DNA from 2 places in the Paenibacillus sp. FSL H7-0690 genome. Region 1 is predicted to be linked to the other one. Evidence: a T-box and tRNA genes for the amino acid it is inferred to sense, from the RefSeq annotation. Region 1 holds a T-box; the other holds one or more tRNA genes.

Region 1 (7,065 bases):
ATACCTTAGCTTCAGTGGTATCCCCAGCAGCGGGGGCCTTTATCGTAGCTAAAGCTGGCTATTCCGGCACCTTCACCACATTGGGATGGCTGCTTATCGCTACAGGCATCATGGCTTTTTTCAGTGTACCGGCACCTGCCCGGCGTTTAGTTCGCCCTGTAAACTCTGCAGCACCTCCTTTAAAAAAACAGGATCTTCCTTCCGTCCCTATATCCGATGCCAATCCAGTTTCCAAACGTTATTATCTGCTGCCTTTTTTCGTTTCTTGTTCACAAGGGGTTCTGTTTTTTGAACTTCCTCTATCTCAGACCGGAAGTAATAGCATTGTTTCCACAGGCATTCTTTTATCGCTCCTTAGCTTAGGGGCTTTGGTAACACTCAGTTTGTTCTTCCTGAACCGCTTTTCCCCAGGAGGAAGAATAGCCGTGGCCTTGCTAGGTATGGCCCTTTGTTTTTTTGCGCTCGCCTCAATTCACAGCATTCCCGCTTCCGTTATTCTCTTTATGCTGGGTGCAGCTAAAGGAATATTATTTCCTGCAATGGCATCGCTCTTTATTAGTCTAGGTGGACCAGGACGTATGGGACGTACCTTCTCCATGCAGTCGATAGCCATGTCACTAGGCGCATTCGCAGGGCCTGTGGCCGCAGGACAATTAAGAGCCGTTGTTTCGCCTTATTTCATTGCCTTTCTATTGCTGATGGTTGCACTATTACTGCTTCCGCCAAAAAATTCAACCAAACTGTCTACCTACTCTTCCAAATGGAATGGGCGGGCCGCATGATTTATTGTTTTTACGACATTTCCCGGGGAATGAAGATTTTCCTGTAGAAACAGTTGTTAAAACTGCTCCTCCTTCGGTAAACTATAATGAGTCTGTAAGTTCAGACTTCATTTCCGGAGGTGATTGTCAGCAAATGTCCATTACGATTATTGTCGAAGGCAAAAACGATCGCAGCAGATTACGACGCGTGCTGGTACCGGAAGTCGAAATCCTCTGTACCTTTGGTACATTAAATACGCTCAAACTCGAGTCCCTGCGACAAAAAGTAGGAGATGGAGAAGTATATCTTTATATGGATAACGACAGTTCAGGCAAAAAAATACGCGGGATTCTCCGCGATGCCTTTCCCGATGCTGGTCACATCTATACACGCCGGGGTTATGCCGGAGTGGAAGGCACTCCAGATGAATACAATATCAATCAGCTTGAAAAAGCGGGTCTGGAAGAGTTCATCATTTACCCTGAACCCATTCCTTTTTGATTCGCGATATATTGCCTAAGAAATTAAAAACGCCTTTTTCGTTATCCTTCAATAAATGGGATTCGAAAAAGGCGTTTCTGTTATGCGGTTAGGTTCTATTCACGAGCCAATTCATTCAGCCTATCGGCAAGAAATTCAGGCGTTATGTTATCCGTATCCCCTGCGTCATACAATGCACGGAGACGATTGTCTCGATCAACCAATGCTATGCGATTGGCATGTACGAAATTTTCTTTACTATTCCCTGCAATTAGTACTTTAAAAGAATCAGTTGCCAGCTTACGAATGACTTCCTGATCCCCCCGTAAGAAGTACCAACCCTTATAATCTGCCTGGAAACGGTCCGCAAAGCTTTTAATGGCTTCACGCGTATCATTCTCTGGATCAAAAGAAATGGAGACGAACGCCGTATCTTTTCCAAAGCTGCCATCGTCGACCAGAATTTTCTGCGTCTGAGATAACAGAAACGTAGTTATAGGACATACATCCGGACATTGTGTGAAAAAAAAGTATACCAGCCGCGCTTTACCTTGTGTATCAGCCAGAGTAATCTGGTCTCCATCCACATTTTCAAGTGAAAAGTCCTGCACTTCTCCGATTACCGGCAGTTTTTCTTTTCCTAAATTCAAAGAATTAACTGCCAGATAACCAGCCATTACCAAAGCAAGCAATAGTAGAATCCAGGTCCATTTATAACGCTTAAAGGTCTGCACGGACAATAATACCCTCCCTCTTCTTAACCGTGAATCGTATTCAATACAAGTACGATCAAACTTACCGTTAGGTAGTTAATGGAGAAGAGGAAGTTCTTCTTCGCCCAGACTTCGTCATCTTTTGCTGCAAAGCCCATCAAGGTTATGATTAACCAAGCCAGGGACAGCGCTGTTGAAATCACCAGATAAAAAATCCCTGCATAATCGTAGGCGTACATTAACACTGGAATAGGCAGCAACAGTGCTACATAAGGAATCATTTGAAACTTCGTACGACGTGTTCCTTTGACTACAGGCAGCAGCGGAAATCCAGCGGCTCTATATTCTTCTTTACGTCTAATCCCGAGTGCCCAGAAATGGGGAGGTTGCCACAGAAACAACATCGCAAACATCAGCCAAGCCCCTAGATCAACTGTTCCCGTAACTGCAACGTAGCCAATTACAGGTGGCATAGCTCCAGAGATCGCACCTACTGAAGTGCTCCATGTTGATGTCCGTTTCAACCAAAGGGTGTATACTACAACGTAAACGAACATCCCTACAATCCCGAACAGACCGGCTAAAACTCCGGAAAAAGCAAACAGTACAATCAAGCCCGCAATCCCTAGCCCAATAGCATACAGCAATACGGTTTTGGGTTTCAGTCGTCCTGTAGGAAGCCCCCGATCGCGCGTTCTTTCCATCTTCATGTCCAGGTCACGGTCGAAATAGTTATTAAAAACACAGGCCGAAGCCATAACCAGCATTGTACCGAGCAGAGTCAGAACTAATCTGCCGTATTGAACATCCCAACCTGAAGCCAGCCAATATCCTGCAAAGGCAGCGATGAGGTTAGATCGGATAATACCGGGTTTTGTTACGGTAATGAAATCACGCCAACTTGCACCTTCCGGTGGAGATTTTGCAGACATAGCTGCAGAATCGGAAGAAGCTTGAAATGTTATATGATTATCCACACCAAATGATCCTCCTTCTAAACGAACTTCTAACGTTCTAGCCGAAGCACTAAATAGACTTCGCTGTTAACTTTATCATATCAAACCCGAGGAGACTTTGACAGTCATGGCACAGTATGTTCATGAATTTGACAATTACGTGACAATATTTATTTCCAGCCCGTTAATAACCTAAGCTGTATTTGGGTAATTATTAATAATGTACTTCCGAACAACAAAGGAGAACTGACCAATGGACACCGCTACACATTTAGTTATGGGCATAGGGTTAGCCGGACTTTCATTCGTAGATCCTGTCGTTGCTTCTGACCCTAAACTGGCCGGGGCCGTTATGCTGGCTACGATTTTAGGCTCACAAGCTCCTGATGCCGATACCGCATTAAGACTAAAGGACAATGCAATATATATTCGTAATCACCGGGGAATCACACACTCCTTGCCTTTTCTAATTTTGTGGCCCGCTCTGATTGCCCTAGTCTTAGGGCCTCTGTTTGGATTTACTGATTTGGCAGCTTTAAGCCATGTTGCACTCTGGGGTTTCATAGGCGTAGGCGTGCACGTCTTCTCTGATCTGTTTAACACCTATGGAACCCAGGCCGCCCGTCCATTTACTGAGAAATGGATTGCCTGGAATATCATCCACATTTTCGATCCATTTATTTTTGGCAGCCATATCGCAGCTATTCTACTCTGGATCACTGGGATTGTGCCGCCCAAACCTTTATTTATTACGCTTTATGCCTGTACCATTCTTTATTATATTTGGAGAACGGTTGTTCATGCCCGCCTTACACGAAACATCAAGCTTAAAGATATACACCATAATGCTGGTGAACGTTATATTGTAATCCCTACAATTTCACTTAAACGCTGGAACGTAGTTAAAGTGAAAAAAGACGGCAGCTATGACGTTGGACAGCTACTGAACAACCGCCTGGAATGGTTCAAACATGCGGTCTGCTCGAATCATCCCGCTGTGGAAATATCCAAGTCGCATCCAGATATTCAGTCCTTTCTATATTTCACCTCTTATGCGGTTGCCGAAGTGGAGGAGCTTCCTTCAGGATATATGGTGCGCTGGGGAGACGTTCGTTATTTACACCGCAAACAATACCCTTTTGTGGCTGTATTAGTTATGGATAACCAATATAAACCTTTAAATACTTATGTAGGCTGGCTTAGCAGTGATAAGCTCGACAAACGATTTTCCATCGACCCTGGTTCTTTACGATGAAACTGTAGACTTACTGAGAGATCTATTCTATAATCACAAAAAATCCCGGAGTATTTTATAATACTCCGGGATTCATTTTAGCAGACACGGAAAGGAAGGCTCTTAATGGGTAAAGGACTCTCACTTTGGTTCGCTTGTTCTTCTATTCTTATTCTCACTGCCGCTTCAATCGCGATCAGCTATAGCTTCTGGCTGGCACTTCTGCTTGGTTTTCTTTGCGTAATGAATATTGGCTGGGGATTTATCCTCAAAGCCAGAATTAGACGCAAACAGGAAAGCTTAAGCTCTGACTAAGATTAACGAGCTGGCAGAAAGCCCATCCGCTCTTTTACGCCATTCAACGTCTCAGCTGCAACAATACGTGCACGTTCAGCACCTTCAGCAAGAATATCAGTGATCGCACCTGAACTGCGAATTTCATGATATCTTTGTTGCAAAGGCTCAAGTGTGGATACAACCACTTCCCCAAGATCCTTCTTAAAGCCACCATACATTTGTCCTTCATAACGATCGGCAATTTGCTGGAGGGACATCCCAGAACATTCCGAGTAAATACTCATCAAGTTACTAATCTCTGGCTTGTTAGCCGGATCAAAGATCACTTCACGTCCAGAATCAGTCGTTGCGCGGCTGATTTTTTTACGGATCACATCCGGCGAATCCAACAGGGCAATATAGCTGCCTGCATTCGGGCTGCTCTTGCTCATTTTTTTAGTGCCATCATCCAGAGACATAATGCGTGCGCCCACTTCAGGGATATACGGTTCAGGAATCGTAAAGAATTCGCCAAAACGGTTATTGAAACGGCCAGCTAAATCACGGGTCAACTCCAAGTGCTGCTTCTGATCTTCACCTACTGGCACAAGATCCGCATTATAAACAAGAATATCTGCTGCCATTAAAGAAGGATATACGAATAGCCCCGCACCAACTGAATCCTTACCTGATGATTTATCTTTGAACTGTGTCATACGCTCAAGCTCGCCCATTGCCGTTAGCGTAGTCATGATCCAGCCCAATTCCGCATGCTGAGGCACATGAGACTGCATATATACATTCGAACGCACAGGATCAATTCCTGCCGCGATAAAGAGTGCAGCTACAGCTTCAGACTGCTCACGCAGTGCCGCAGGATCTTGAGCAACGGTGATCGCATGCATATCGACAACCATAAAGAAACATTGATGATCGTCTTGCAGCTTCACAAAATTTTTCAGCGCTCCGATATAGTTACCCAAAGTTAGAGAACCGCTCGGTTGTATGCCTGACATTACTTTTTTCAACATAATATAGACCTCCGTTAGATGTAATTTCCGATTTCCGAGAACGCAAAAAAAGCCTCATCCGCAAGGGACGTGAGACCGTGGTGCCACCCTTATTCGCTGCTTAACCTTTGTATAGTCAAAGGGAAACAGCCTTAGTCTTCCGTTAACGGGGAAGATCCGGCCGGTCTACTAGGGCATCTTGCTCCCGTTCAAGCGCGGCGCTCAGGGGTCCATTCATCAGGAGTGTCCTACCGGTTCGCATCAACCACCGGCTTTCTGAAGGTGCATTTCCTGTCTACTTGTCCCCGTCATCACATTCTCATCATAATTTAATGCCTTCATCATAGAACCATAAAGAGAAGTTGTCAAATCACTTAACCACTTCCGCATAAATCTGTTATGATAAGGTTATCCATGTTCTATTCGATTACAGTTACGATAAAGGAGCATATCTCATGAAACAGGTGACCAAAGGGCAGTGGGGCGGTTATGATACTTATATTTTGCACAGCCGCGAACTGGAAGTCACGCTTTTGCCGCGACTAGGAAACAACGTGATTTCATTGTTTGATGTAAAAGAACAACGGGAAATTCTGCGGCGGCCTGATGAAAGCGATCAAGCTTTCTTTATGCAAAAACCTTACCATTTTGGCATCCCGCTCTTAATTCCACCCGGAAGAATTCGTAAAGGAAAATTTCAATTCGAGGGTACAAGTTATCAATTTGACCAGAATACCGCTGGTGACAATCATATCCATGGTCTACACCGGACTCAATCCTGGTGTGTCAGCGATATTGAAGAAGACGAGGACGGTTGTGCAGTCACTACTGAATTCCTTACTGAAGATGATCCGCACTGGATGGAGCAATTTCCCATTCCACTCAAATTCGAAATGACATTCAGGCTTCAGGATGCCCGGCTCAGCCAGACTTTAAAGGTTACAAATCTCGGCGATCATCGTATTCCCTTTGGGATCGGCTATCACACCTGGTTTATGATCGATGGAGAACCTGAACGCTGGAATCTCAAGCTGCCCGTAAACAGCATTTATGAACTAAACGATGAATTGCTCCCTAGCGGCAATCTAATTCCACTTGGTGATCTAGATTCACTAAACTCTGGAATCAACCTCCAGGGAACTAATTTTGATACTGCTCTACGTATTGGTGACAAGCAGCCCGTAGAAGCCTTGCTATTACGCGATGATGGTTATGGTCTTCGTTATACAGCTGACGAGAATCATTTCCGTCACTGGGTCCTGTATACCAAAGGGCCGGCCGATCAATTTCTGTGCATCGAACCTTACACCTGGCTCCCGGATGCTCCTAACGTTTCCGATGACCCTTCCTTCACGGGCTTGCTGAAGGTAGAACCAGGTCAAAGTCTTGAGCTGTCCACTATGCTGGAAATGATCTATCCCGAGAATTAAAGCAGATATACATTATATCGGTCTTCCCTTGCGTTTACGTAAGAGAAGGCCGATTTTTTGTGCGAGCTTAGTTATTTGGGCTTTCTACCCTTACTTTTAATCGACTAATAATTACCATCCTTAAAACCTTTCGATAGCATGCATGAATTAGCCTCTTAGCGCTCATACTATCTTCACAACGGGCGAAGGAGGTGACACACATGG
Region 2 (7,065 bases), 170 kb from region 1:
TCTTCCTCACTAACCTTAGAGGGCTCCTCGAAAAAGGCAACAATCTTACCCTCGTACATTACTAACAGACTATCGCTGATCTCCAAGATCTCATTCAAATCTGCCGACACTAGCAAAATCGCGCAATCGTCTGAACGTAATTCCAACAACTTTTGATGTATGAACTGGGCTGCGCCTATATCCACACCCCGTGTCGGCTGTTCTGCAATAAGCAGCTGCGGTTCAGTCGAACACTCTCTAGCTACGACTACCTTCTGCATGTTACCACCTGACAACATTCCTATGGGCTGAGAAGGTCCTGAACAGCGGACTTTAAATTCCTCTACAAGGGATACTGCTAGCTTGGCAATTCGTGAGCCATTCAAAAAAAGACCTTTATTCATTGCTTTTGTACGATACTGAGTAGATAGCAGATTATCAGCTATGCTTGCCTCACTAGCGATCCCTTGCCGCATCCGATCCTCCGGTATATAGGAAACGCCTAGCTTACGAATATCCAAAATATCCGATTCACGGATATCCTTTCCCTTCACTAGTACAGAACCCTGACTTGAGACACCTCTCAAGCTACCTGTAAGAGCTTCAATGAGCTGTGTCTGCCCGTTGCCTTCTACACCAGCAATCCCAACGATCTGCCCACCACGTACCGCAAAATTGATATCCGACAATAATGCTTTGCCATCTGCATCATTCACACTGAGTCCCTGCACCGTTAGTATTGGCTCACTAACAGCCAGAATCTCTTTGTCATATTTCAGCACGACGTCTCTGCCGACCATTAGTCGCGAGATTTCCTGTTCTGTCACATCCTGTGTTTGAAAAACACCTTCACTACGGCCGCTGCGCATAATCGTAATTCTGTCGCAAATCGCTTTGACTTCCTTTAATTTGTGCGAAATAAAAACTATCGTATGGCCCTGTTCCCTTAATTGCTTAAGCTCGCGGAACAATTCCTCTGTTTCCTGTGGAGTCAACACCGCAGTTGGCTCATCAAGCACCAGAATTTTAGCACCACGCAGCAGCGCCTTAAGAATCTCAACCTTTTGTTTCATCCCAACTGTAAGATCCTCTACTTTTGCCTTTGGATCCACTGCCAGATTGTATTTCCTTGCGGTCTCTTCCGTCATGCGCACAGCCTCGGCATAATTAATGCCAACTCCTCTGCGCGGCTCCATACCCAGCACCATATTCTCTGCCACCGTAAAAGAAGGTACCAACATGAAATGCTGGTGGACCATGCCGATGCCTCTATCAATGGCGTCCTGAGCGGATTGCAGCTTTACTTTTTCACCCTTGATATAGATCTCGCCTTCACTTGGCTCTTCCATGCCGAACATAATCTTCATTAAAGTCGATTTACCTGCACCGTTCTCACCTGCAATCGCATGTATTTCTCCCTCACGTAAAGAAAAATGCACGTCTTTATTTGCAACGACGCCATTGGGATATACCTTGGTAATTCCCCGCATTTCCAGCAGAGCTGTGTACATAGGTCTCAACGCCTTTCAACTTGGAGGTCTGCAAAAATATACAGCTGGAATTCCCCTGACTAGAAGAATCTCCAACTGTAGGTTTAACTCTATAGAACTGATCTTAAGATTTAAAGCTTAAGGCTTAACTGCGTTACGAATAGCTTCTACCTCTGCGGTTTCCATCCCCATCGCATTATCCACTTTAACTTCTTTATTGATCAGCTTTTGCTTCACTTCTTCAACCTTGGCCTGAAGATCAGCCGGGAATACATTTTTATAAATATCATTCTCAGCAATACCTACACCATCATCTACAAAGCTCAATACATCACGTTTGCCCATTTCTAGCGTACCCTCTTGCAATCTCTTCACTGCACCTAGAATAGCCGTATCAATCTTTTTAATAGATGAAGTAACGATTAGATTTGCTTTTTCACTATCCGTATCGTTAATCAACATTGCCTGATCGGAGTCTACACCAATTGCATATTTTTTCTTCTCTTTAGCTGCGTCAAAGATCCCAAGACCTGTACCCCCAGCCACGTTAAAAATAACATCCACACCGGAGTTATATTGAATTAGAGACAGCTCCTTACCTTTTGCAGGGTTAACAAAATCACCAGCGTACGACACAGCCACTTTTACATCAGGATCAACGTACTGAGCACCTTGAATGTAACCGACCAAGAAAGCATTAATCCCCGGAATATCCATACCGCCGACAAACCCAATCACATTCTCAGGGGTAGCATTCGGCATATCCGATTGTGTAGCTAATGCTGCTACGGCACCTGCCAAGAAAGATACTTCATTTGTCGCATAAGACATGTTGTACATGTTATCTGGTGCTTCATCGATGTCGGTATCATAATTAATGAATTTTTTGTCTGGATACAATTCTGCCGTTGCATTAAACATCTCTGTAATTTCAGAACCGCCAGAAATAATTACATCCCAATCCTCGGAAGCGATATCGTTAAATGTAGGCTCCCATTTCGTTTTATCAACGCCCATTTCAACAACCTTTGTTACTGCACCAAGTTCATCCTTAACCTTTTGCAAGCCGTTATTAGCGGAATCAAAAAATGATTTATCCCCAAGTGTCCCCGGAATCAGCAATACAACCTTGAGTTTATCCCCTGCACCTGTTTCTCCGCCTTCGTCCGCTTTGGATCCAGTATTCGTTGAAGAACCATTATTGGACGTGTTATTCCCACATGCTGTGACCAGAACCATCACCATTAATAACAACAAAGAAAGAACTTTTTTATTCATTACTCTATTCCACCCCTAATTTTAGTTGGTTAGTAATCCGCAGAATCCCATCTTCACCCATTGTATAATTCACGGTTCAAATGGAAATTCTCTTTTTTCCAAATAAAGTATCATTAAAAGTAATAAATTTAACGTTTAGGCTCAAAAATAGCAATAAAAATACCATTATTATTAATAATCCGCTTTATTTCCGAACGAGATGGCCAGTCAGGTTGCGAACTTTCGGATTTATTGATACGATCATAACAAATATTATTAAAAATAATTATATGATTTCGGTCATAGTTTTGTACGATTCGGCTAAAACATAAGTATTGGAGGATCATCATGGATCGTGTTCTATATATTGTAAGTGCCACACATGAGCTAAATACTTATATCCCTCCACACCAGCATGAATGCTACGAACTAGTCTATTATTTACAGGGGGTAGGGACAACCAATGTTGGCCCACGAAGTTACCATTTTCGCTCCTCTTCTTTCGCGCTTGTGCCACCCAATCATAAACATGACGAGCACCACCGTGAGGATGCAAATGTATTATTTGTAGGCTTCCACTCGGAACACCCTAATATGAGTAATCTGCTCGGCGTATATGAAGATGATAAAGATCAGACCGTTCTTCAAATCCTGCTGCGAATGAAAGCAGAGTTTACACGCAAGCAAGACGGATTCTCTGAGCTTCTAAACCTACAAATGAGCGAGATTACCGTCCATCTTATGAGGCTTCTTAGTGCCTCTGGATATCAATCCCCAACAGAAGATCGAGTACAATATGTCCTTAATTATATGAATGAGCATTATCGCCATAAATTGTCCGTCGAAACACTATCAGAAATGTCCGGATATAGTTACGATCGTTTTCGCCATCTATTTAAAGAACGTTTCGGGTATTCACCCCTGCGGTATTTGCTGTTAAAACGCCTGGATTATGCAAAATCTCTATTACGTCATACTCAGATGCAAATCTCTGAAGTATCTGCTGCTGCAGGTTTTGTGAACGATGCCCAATTCTGCAATATGTTTAAACGAGAAATAGGTCTTACTCCGCGAGCATTCCGCATTAATAATCAATCAGGTTAATCACTAATCAGATTAAAAAAAGCCGTTGAAATAGAGAAACTCTCTATTCAACGGCTTACTGCTGTAAACCCAAGGACATAAAGAAAAAAGGTTTGTAAGATTGCTTATAAAAGCATTCTTACAAACCTTTTTAAGATACCGGCGAGAGGACTCGAACCTCCACGGTTTCCCACTCGATTTTGAGTCGAGCGCGTCTGCCATTCCGCCACGCCGGCACATATGAACTAAATGGAGGCGCCACCCAGATTTGAACTGGGGATAAAGCTTTTGCAGAGCTTTGCCTTACCACTTGGCTATGGCGCCATGAAAACTTGGAGCGGACGACGGGAATCGAACCCGCGACCCTCGCCTTGGCAAGGCGATGCTCTACCGCTGAGCCACGTCCGCATAAAATGGCTGGGGATATAGGATTCGAACCTATGAGTGACGGAGTCAAAGTCCGTTGCCTTACCGCTTGGCTAATCCCCAATAACATTTTAAAGTAAAATGGGGCGACTGATGGGTCTCGAACCCACGAATGCCGGAACCACAATCCGGTGCGTTAACCCCTTCGCCACAGTCGCCATATTAAGTTGATATTGTTGCCATTATTCATTTTAAAGTAAATGGGGCGGCCGATGGGTCTCGAACCCACGAATGCCGGAACCACAATCCGGTGCGTTAACCCCTTCGCCACGGCCGCCATATTAAACTTTAGAAAGAACTTGGCAGGGGCAGCAGGAATTGAACCCACACCAACGGTTTTGGAGACCGTTGTTCTACCTTTAAACTATGCCCCTAAAAACTGGTGGAGGATGATGGATTCGAACCACCGAACACTCACGTGAGCAGATTTACAGTCTGATGCGTTTGGCCACTTCGCTAATCCTCCAAGGATGGTGCCGGCGAGAGGACTTGAACCCCCAACCTACTGATTACAAGTCAGTTGCTCTACCAATTGAGCTACACCGGCATGGCACTCATTCTTTTGTGATGATAAATGGTGGCTCGGGACGGAATCGAACCGCCGACACGAGGATTTTCAGTCCTCTGCTCTACCGACTGAGCTACCGAGCCATGATGAAAATGGCGGAACCGACGGGATTCGAACCCGCGATCTCCTGCGTGACAGGCAGGCATGTTAGGCCAACTACACCACGGTTCCAAAAGATATAATTGCTTAAGTTAATTGGTTGCGGGGGCAGGATTTGAACCTGCGGCCTTCGGGTTATGAGCCCGACGAGCTACCGGGCTGCTCCACCCCGCGTCAGTAAGAAAATGTTATGGTGGAGGCTGAGGGGATCGAACCCCCGACCCTCTGCTTGTAAGGCAGATGCTCTCCCAGCTGAGCTAAGCCTCCATAAACAACAATTGTTATTGTACCAAAGTCCACTAGGATAAATCAAGTGAAAATTTGGTGACCCGTATGGGATTCGAACCCATGTTACCTCCGTGAAAGGGAGGTGTCTTAACCCCTTGACCAACGGGCCATACTAATTAAAAATTTGTGGCGGAGAGAGAGGGATTCGAACCCTCGAGACGCTTGTGGCGCCTACACGATTTCCAATCGTGCTCCTTCGGCCAAACTCGGACACCTCTCCATATGGCTCCCCGAACAGGACTCGAACCTGTGACAACTCGATTAACAGTCGAGTGCTCTACCAACTGAGCTATCAGGGAATATTCATACCAGGCTTGATGCCTGAAAACTGAATCCGAAACAAATTTGCATTCTACGTATAGGATAAGCCCTCGACCGATTAGTATTGGTCAGCTCCATGCATTGCTGCACTTCCACCTCCAACCTATCTACCTCGTCGTCTTCAAGGGGTCTTACTAATTGGGAAATCTCATCTTGAGGGGGGCTTCACGCTTAGATGCTTTCAGCGCTTATCCCGTCCGTACGTAGCTACCCAGCCATGCTCCTGGCGGAACAACTGGTGCACCAGCGGTACGTCCATCCCGGTCCTCTCGTACTAAGGACAGCTCCTCTCAAATTTCCTGCGCCCACGACAGATAGGGACCGAACTGTCTCACGACGTTCTGAACCCAGCTCGCGTACCGCTTTAATGGGCGAACAGCCCAACCCTTGGGACCTACTTCAGCCCCAGGATGCGATGAGCCGACATCGAGGTGCCAAACCTCCCCGTCGATGTGGACTCTTGGGGGAGATAAGCCTGTTATCCCCAGGGTAGCTTTTATCCGTTGAGCGATGGCCCTTCCATGCGGTACCACCGGATCACTAAGTCCGACTTTCGTCCCTGCTCGACTTGTAGGTCTCGCAGTCAAGCTCCCTTATGCCTTTGCACTCTGCGAATGATTTCCAACCATTCTGAGGGAACCTTGGAACGCCTCCGTTACTCTTTAGGAGGCGACCGCCCCAGTCAAACTGCCCGCCTGACACGGTCCCCGTACCCGATAAGGGTACTAGGTTAGAACCTAGATACGATCAGGGTGGTATCCCAACGGCGCCTCCACCGAAGCTTGCGCTCCGATTTCTACGGCTCCCACCTATCCTGTACAGATCGTACCCAAATTCAATATCAAGCTGCAGTAAAGCTCCATGGGGTCTTTCCGTCTTGTCGCGGGTAACCTGCATCTTCACAGGTATTAAAATTTCACCGGATCTCTCGTTGAGACAGCGCCCAAGTCGTTACGCCATTCGTGCGGGTCAGAATTTACCTGACAAGGAATTTCGCTACCTTAGGACCGTTATAGTTACGGCCGCCGTTTACTGGGGCTTCGGTTCATAGCTTCGGGTTACCCCTAACCACTCCCCTTAACCTTCCAGCACCGGGCAGGCGTCAGCCCGTATACTTCGCCTTGCGGCTTCGCACAGACCTGTGTTTTTGCTAAACAGTCGCTTGGGCCTTTTCACTGCGGCCCCCTCGTGCTATTCACACTACCGGGGCACCCCTTCTCCCGAAGTTACGGGGTCATTTTGCCGAGTTCCTTAACGAGAGTTCTTCCGCGCGCCTTAGAATTCTCTTCTCGCCTACCTGTGTCGGTTTGCGGTACGGGCACCTTCTCCTGGCTAGAGGCTTTTCTTGGCAGTGTGAGATCATGACCTTCGCTACTACAATTTTCGCTCCCCATCACAGCCCAGCCTTAATGATGTGCGGATTTGCCTACACATCAGCCTCACTGCTTAGACGGACATCCATCAGTCCGCGTCACTACCCTCCTGCGTCACCCCATCGCTCATAGCGGATTACGGTGGTACAGTAATTTCAAACTGTTGTCCTTCGACTACGCC

The links. A T-box is a leader RNA that pairs with one kind of tRNA and senses whether it is charged. The one in region 1 lies ahead of trpS (tryptophan--tRNA ligase), so its partner is inferred to be a tRNA-Trp.
Region 2: it encodes a tRNA-Trp, which carries the amino acid that the T-box ahead of trpS (tryptophan--tRNA ligase) is inferred to sense. The anticodon was not compared.

What each region holds. Positions count from the first base shown of each region.
Region 1 is NZ_CP150281.1:5,848,621-5,855,685, forward strand. Features, by position in the region: gene MHI32_RS25710 (MFS transporter) at 1-782, shown strand, start outside; gene MHI32_RS25715 (DNA primase) at 916-1,263, shown strand; gene MHI32_RS25720 (SCO family protein) at 1,359-1,976, opposite strand; gene cyoE (heme o synthase) at 2,000-2,932, opposite strand; gene MHI32_RS25730 (metal-dependent hydrolase) at 3,165-4,166, shown strand; gene MHI32_RS25735 (hypothetical protein) at 4,272-4,460, shown strand; gene trpS (tryptophan--tRNA ligase) at 4,463-5,449, opposite strand; T-box leader at 5,513-5,752, opposite strand; gene MHI32_RS25745 (aldose 1-epimerase) at 5,887-6,861, shown strand; gene MHI32_RS25750 (alpha/beta-type small acid-soluble spore protein) at 7,062-7,065, shown strand, end outside.
Region 2 is NZ_CP150281.1:6,022,384-6,029,448, forward strand. Features, by position in the region: gene MHI32_RS26385 (ABC transporter ATP-binding protein) at 1-1,490, opposite strand, end outside; gene MHI32_RS26390 (BMP family ABC transporter substrate-binding protein) at 1,608-2,747, opposite strand; gene MHI32_RS26395 (AraC family transcriptional regulator) at 3,075-3,830, shown strand; tRNA gene MHI32_RS26400 (tRNA-Leu) at 3,967-4,045, opposite strand; tRNA gene MHI32_RS26405 (tRNA-Cys) at 4,060-4,133, opposite strand; tRNA gene MHI32_RS26410 (tRNA-Gly) at 4,143-4,217, opposite strand; tRNA gene MHI32_RS26415 (tRNA-Gln) at 4,224-4,298, opposite strand; tRNA gene MHI32_RS26420 (tRNA-His) at 4,318-4,393, opposite strand; tRNA gene MHI32_RS26425 (tRNA-His) at 4,437-4,512, opposite strand; tRNA gene MHI32_RS26430 (tRNA-Trp) at 4,536-4,609, opposite strand; tRNA gene MHI32_RS26435 (tRNA-Tyr) at 4,616-4,701, opposite strand; tRNA gene MHI32_RS26440 (tRNA-Thr) at 4,707-4,782, opposite strand; tRNA gene MHI32_RS26445 (tRNA-Phe) at 4,811-4,886, opposite strand; tRNA gene MHI32_RS26450 (tRNA-Asp) at 4,897-4,974, opposite strand; tRNA gene MHI32_RS26455 (tRNA-Met) at 5,000-5,076, opposite strand; tRNA gene MHI32_RS26460 (tRNA-Val) at 5,094-5,169, opposite strand; tRNA gene MHI32_RS26465 (tRNA-Glu) at 5,225-5,299, opposite strand; tRNA gene MHI32_RS26470 (tRNA-Ser) at 5,318-5,410, opposite strand; tRNA gene MHI32_RS26475 (tRNA-Asn) at 5,414-5,489, opposite strand; rRNA gene MHI32_RS26480 (23S ribosomal RNA) at 5,550-7,065, opposite strand, start outside.